2 linked regions of the Robertmurraya sp. FSL R5-0851 genome follow. The protein of the gene in region 1 interacts with the protein of each later gene in a pairwise test. Links are inferred from orthologs where the notes say so. Each region holds a gene or a part of one and is shown on either strand. Other genes may lie near its edges.

Region 1 (3,092 bases):
TATAAGCAAGAGGAAAATCCAAGATATCATGCGAGAGATGTGGCGATACAACGTGCCAAAAAATATGGCTGCCCGGTTGTATTAGGAAGTGCTACTCCAGCACTTGAATCATTTGCTCGTGCAAAAAAAGGTGTGTTTGAGCTTTTAAATTTGCCGAGCCGGATGAATAGTGGACCGATGCCTCATGTTGAAGTTGTGGATATGAGAGAAGAGCTTCGTGAAGGAAATCGATCCATGTTTTCAAGAGCATTAATGGAAAAATTGAAAGATAGACTCGATAAACAGGAGCAAACGGTATTGTTTTTAAACAAGCGAGGACATTCCTCCTTTGTGATGTGTAGAGACTGCGGATATGTTGTGAACTGTCCAGATTGTGATATTTCATTAACCTATCATAAATTCAGCGAGCGAATGAAGTGTCATTATTGTGGTTATGAGTCGCATGTTCCAACACAATGCCCGGAATGCCAATCAGAGTATATTCGTTATTTTGGAACAGGTACTCAGAAGATTGAAGAAGAACTAGGCAAAGTGTTGCCAGAGGCAAGAGTGATCCGGATGGATGTGGATACAACTTCAAAAAAAGGGGCGCATGAAAAGCTGTTAACTGATTTTGGTGAAGGAAAAGCAGATATTCTGTTAGGAACGCAAATGATTGCAAAAGGATTAGATTTTCCTAAGATTACGCTCGTAGGAGTTCTTTCAGCTGATACGATGCTGCATATCCCTGATTTCCGTTCATCTGAGAAAACCTTTCAGCTGCTAACACAGGTAAGTGGAAGAGCTGGAAGACATGAGCTATCAGGGGAAGTCATTGTACAAACCTATACACCAGAGCATTACAGCATTCAGTTTGCCTCTCAACAGGACTATGATCTGTATTATGAAAGGGAAATGCAAATAAGAAAGCTTCATCATTATCCACCTTTCTACTATATATCCCTGATCACAGTAAGCCATGAGAATTTGATGAAGGTAGTGTCGGTGACAGAGAAGATTACCGGATACATTCGGAATAGTCTTTCTCCAGAAGCGATTGTTCTAGGACCTGTCGCTTCACCAATTCCTCGAATCAAAAATAGATATAGGTACCAATGTTTGATAAAATACAAACGTGAGCCACAGTTAGGTCGTGCCATTAAAACGGTACTTGATCAATATCAGCATGAATCTGCAACAACCGGGTTAACCATTTCTACAGACGTGAATCCTTATATTCTCATGTAGCTGGTTATGAAGCGGGTTGTTTTCGTAGAGAATAGTGATAAATATGAAAAAATCGGAGGAAGTATTTTGACGGTAAAGAAGCTAGTTACTCATCCTGCAGAGGTACTTGAACAAGAATGTGAGAGAGTAACGGTATTTGATAAAAAACTAGAAAAGCTACTAAACGATATGTACGATACGATGATTGAATTCGATGGGGTAGGTCTTGCAGCCCCTCAAATTGGCATAGCAAGACAGATTGCCATCGTTGATATAGACGATGAATCAGGCACGATTGAACTAATTAACCCTGAAATATTAGAAGTGTCCGGCGAACAAACAGGCCCGGAAGGTTGTCTTAGTTTTCCAGGGGTTTACGGAGAAGTAACCAGACCATATTTTGTAAAAGTGAAAGCCCGAAACCGAAAAGGAAAAGCATTTGTGATCGAAGCAGAAGACTTTTTAGCACGTGCGATTCTTCATGAAATCGATCATCTTCATGGCATCCTATTTACATCAAAAGTGACAAGATATTTGACTGAAGAAGAGTTAGAGGGAGTCGAAAGCGAATGACAAAAATAGTGTTTATGGGTACTCCTGATTTTTCTGTTCCCATATTAAGAAGTGTGATAGAAGCTGGATATGAAGTGATCGGTGTTGTGACACAACCGGATCGCCCAGTTGGAAGAAAAAGAGTACTCACTCCACCTCCTGTGAAAGTGGAAGCGGAAAAACATGGTATTCCTGTTCTTCAACCTGAAAAGATTCGTGTAAGAGAGGACTTGGATCAAGTATTGAGCTTAAAGCCTGACTTAGTCGTAACGGCGGCGTTCGGTCAAATTTTACCGAAGGAACTCTTAGAAGTGCCACCACTCGGATGCATAAATGTTCATGCTTCTCTGTTACCAGAATTACGTGGTGGGGCTCCCATTCACTACTCCATCATACAAGGAAAAGAGAAAACGGGAATTACGATCATGTATATGGCTGAAAAGCTGGATGCAGGGGATATTTTGACGCAAGTAGAAGTTGAAATTGCAGAAATAGATACGGTTGGTTCTTTGCATGATAAGCTAAGTGAGGCAGGTTCTAAGTTATTGTTAGACACATTGCCAAGACTGATTAAGGGAGAATTAGATCCAATTCCCCAAAATGAAAAAGAAGCAACATTTGCTTATAATATAAAGCGCGAGGAAGAGAAAATTGTTTGGTCTAAACCAGGCGAAGATATTTACAACCATATTAGGGGTATGAACCCATGGCCAGTCGCTTACACTCATCTTTCTGACTCAGTGATGAAACTTTGGTGGGCGACGAAAGTTAAGGCAGTGAAAAAGGCAGTTCCAGGAGAAATAATTGCAATTGAGGAAGATGGATTTGTCGTTGCTACTGGAAATGATACAGCGATTAAAGTGACTGAGCTCCAGCCTTCTGGTAAAAAGAAAATGACAGCTGATCAATTTTTACGAGGGGCAGGTTCGTTTTTAAAGGTTGGAGATCGTATAGGAGTTAACGAATGACAGAAAAATCAAATGTTCGAGAAAGTGTTGTAACCATTCTAGAGCAAATCGAAAAAAATCAATCATATAGCAATCTACTTTTAAACAATGTGATTAAAAAGAATCAAATTGCCACGAAGGACATTGGATTGTTAACGGAATTAACCTACGGAACATTACAAAGAAAAATGACTCTTGATTATTACTTAGAGCCTTTTATTAAAAACCCTAAAAAGCTTGAAAACTGGGTGAAGCAGCTACTGCGAATGACGTTATATCAAATGCTTTATTTAGATAAAATTCCTGACCGTGCAGCCATTCATGAGGCCGTGGAAATTGCTAAAAAGAGAGGTCATAAAGGGATATCTGGGATGGTTAATGGAGTTC
Region 2 (3,177 bases), 100 kb from region 1 along the record:
GCCCCAGGACTTCCAGGCATCGTTGCTCCAAAAACGGCAGGTCAAATTTTAGCAAACGTTCTTTCTCAACTGCTGTTAGATGATATGCAATCAAGAAAGGGGAAGTAACATGAGCTTACAAGGGAAAAAAATCGGCTTCGGTTTAACGGGTTCTCACTGTACGTATGATGCTGTGTATCCAGAAATCGAGAATCTTATCAATGCTGGTGCAGAAGTATTACCGGTGGTAACAAACACCGTGAAAAATACAACTACTCGCTTTGGAAAAGGTGAGGATTGGATTGAAAGAATTGAAAAGTTAACTGGAAATAAAGCCATTGATTCCATTGTTGGTGCAGAGCCGTTAGGACCAAAGATTCCATTGGACTGCATGATTATTGCTCCACTAACTGGAAATTCAATGAGTAAATTTGCTAATGCGATGACTGATTCTCCAGTGTTAATGGCTGCAAAAGCGACGTTAAGAAATGGAAAACCCGTTGTATTAGGGATTTCCACAAATGATGCACTTGGCTTAAATGGCGTCAATTTAATGAGATTGATGGCGACCAAAAATATATATTTTATTCCATACGGTCAAGATGACCCAATTAAAAAGCCAAATTCATTAGTCGCGCGTATGACTATGCTAGCTGATACAGTGGAGGCTGCTCTTTCTGGCCGACAAATTCAACCAGTACTCGTTGAAAGGTATAAAGATGCACAATAGACAATAGAGGTAATATGCCCTCATCCAATTCTAGCAATAGACTAAAAGCCGTGTTACAAGGAAAAATAGATTCCTTTGCACGGCTTAAATAAAAAATGTACTTCATTAATGCATGAATATGTTAAAATAGATGTTATTATATAGCCATGGAACAGAATGGCGGTAAAAAGGACATTTATTACATGTTGATGTTTTTAATAATGTGATAAATGTTTTACTAGAATTCATATCGATCTTTAGAGATACTGGAAGGGGAATAACGAAATGGCATTATCAGAAAAAGGATTTCATGTAGCTGTTGTGGGAGCAACAGGAGCAGTAGGTCAACAAATGATTCAAACTCTTGAAAATAGAGAATTCCCAATCTCAAAATTAACGTTATTATCATCACCACGTTCAGCAGGTAGTAAAGTCCTTTTTAGAGGTGCAGAACATACGGTTCAAGTAGCAAAGCCAGAGAGCTTTGAAGGGGTCGATATTGCGTTATTTAGTGCAGGTGGAAGCGTATCACTTGAACTAGCACCAGAAGCGGTTAAGCATGGTGCTATTGTTGTAGATAACACAAGTGCATTCCGCATGGATGAAAATGTTCCTCTTGTTGTACCTGAAGTCAATGAAATGGATTTACATGAACATAAAGGAATTATTGCTAATCCGAATTGTTCTACGATCCAAATGGTCGTAGCACTAGAACCACTTCGTAAGCAATATGGTTTAAATAAAATTATCGTTTCAACGTATCAAGCCGTTTCTGGATCGGGTGCGGCAGCAGTGGAAGAGTTGTACGAGCAAACAAAAGCAATTGTATCTAATGAAAATTACGAACCAAAAATCTTACCAGTAAAATCTGATAAGAAACATTATCAAATTGCTTTTAATGCGATTCCACAAATTGATAAATTCCAAGAAAACGGATTTACGTATGAAGAGATGAAAATGATCAATGAAACAAAGAAAATTATGCACTTACCAGAAATCCAAGTAGCAGCTACTTGCGTCCGTCTCCCAGTTGCAACAGGTCACTCTGAGTCATTGTTTGTTGAAGTAGACCAAGCGGGTGTAACGGCTCAGGATGTGAAGAACTTACTTGAAAATGCACCAGGAGTCGTACTTCAAGATGACCCAGAAAACCAATTATATCCAATGCCTGCAAATTGTGTTGGTAAAAATGATGTGTTTGTTGGCCGTATTCGTAAGGATTTGGACAATGAAAAAGGCTTCCATATGTGGGTTGTATCAGATAATCTCCTTAAAGGAGCTGCATGGAACTCAGTCCAAATCGCAGAAAGTTTAGTGAAGTTAGGTATTGTAAAATAGAAATTTAAAGCTGTATAACTAGAGGTGTAACAATGAGAATGATTGTTCAAAAATTCGGTGGCACTTCAGTAAAAGATGAAAAAAGTCGAAATCTTGCAATTGGACATATTAAAAATGCATTAGCTGAAGGGTATAAAGTAGTGGTTGTGGTATCGGCTATGGGTCGAAAAGGTGATCCATATGCAACAGACACTTTGCTATCCTTAATCGGCGGTGCACAGAGTCTAATATCTAAACGTGAACAAGACTTATTACTATCATGTGGGGAAGCCATTTCGAGTGTGGTCTTCTCCAACTTACTGCTTGAAGCAGGGGTTAACGCGACTTCGTTAACTGGTGCGCAAGCAGGTTTTCTAACTACTGATGACCATACAAATGCAAAGATTATTAAGATGAAGTGTGAGCGTGTGATTGAAGAACTGGAACAACATGATGTAGTAGTAGTTGCAGGCTTTCAGGGTGCCGCTCAAAATGGTGACATTACAACGATTGGACGTGGAGGAAGTGACACGTCAGCTGCAGCACTTGGAGCAGCCTTAAAAGCAGAGGTTATCGACATATTTACAGATGTCGAAGGAATTATGACAGCAGACCCTAGAATTGCTGAAAATGCTAGACCACTTTCGGTTGTTACGTATACAGAAGTATGTAATATGGCGTATCAGGGCGCCAAAGTTATTCACCCAAGAGCGGTTGAAATTGCTATGCAAGCGAAGGTACCAATCAGGATTCGCTCTACCTATTCGGATGGTGAAGGGACGCTTGTAACTTCTATTTCGAATGATCATCGTGGAAGTGATATAAAAGAACGGACGGTTACGGGAATTGCCCATCTGTCACCAGTTACTCAAATAAAGGTACTTGCAAAAAAAGGTCAGTATAACCTTCAAGCTGAAGTGTTTAAGTCAATGGCCAATGAGAAGATTAGTGTTGATTTTATAAACATTTCACCTAATGGAGTGGTTTACACGGTATCCAGTGAAATGACAGATAAAGCACTAACAGTTCTTCGTGATTTGGGTCATGAGCCTGAGTTTGAGAAAAATTGTGCAAAGGTCTCTGTTGTGGGTGCAGGAATAGCAGGTGTTCCTGGAGTAACTTCAAAGATTGTTTCAGCACTTTCTGAAAATGGAATTCGTATTCTTCAATCG

Evidence for each region.
Region 2: the proteins of def (region 1) and asd interact in binary tests that used the Escherichia coli proteins (3 or more experiments, as listed by UniProt). The link is inferred for Robertmurraya sp. FSL R5-0851 from one-to-one orthologs.

Annotation. Positions count from the first base shown.
Region 1 is NZ_JBBOOE010000001.1:1,533,268-1,536,359, forward strand. Bases 282-3,036 are described here. They hold def (peptide deformylase), read left to right. Parts: upstream 282-1,293; coding sequence 1,294-1,779; downstream 1,780-3,036. Other genes in these bases: priA (primosomal protein N'), read left to right, coding at 282-1,227; fmt (methionyl-tRNA formyltransferase), read left to right, coding at 1,776-2,726; rsmB (16S rRNA (cytosine(967)-C(5))-methyltransferase RsmB), read left to right, coding at 2,723-3,036. Also shown: more of priA, read left to right, coding at 1-281; more of rsmB, read left to right, coding at 3,037-3,092. UniProt on the Escherichia coli protein: Removes the formyl group from the N-terminal Met of newly synthesized proteins. Requires at least a dipeptide for an efficient rate of reaction. N-terminal L-methionine is a prerequisite for activity but the enzyme has broad specificity at other positions.
Region 2 is NZ_JBBOOE010000001.1:1,636,055-1,639,231, forward strand. The notes cover bases 160-2,999. They hold asd (aspartate-semialdehyde dehydrogenase), read left to right. Parts: upstream 160-973; coding sequence 974-2,026; downstream 2,027-2,999. Other genes in these bases: dpaB (dipicolinate synthase subunit B), read left to right, coding at 160-709; dapG (aspartate kinase), read left to right, coding at 2,059-2,999. Outside these bases: dpaA (dipicolinic acid synthetase subunit A), read left to right, coding at 1-108; more of dpaB, read left to right, coding at 110-159; more of dapG, read left to right, coding at 3,000-3,177.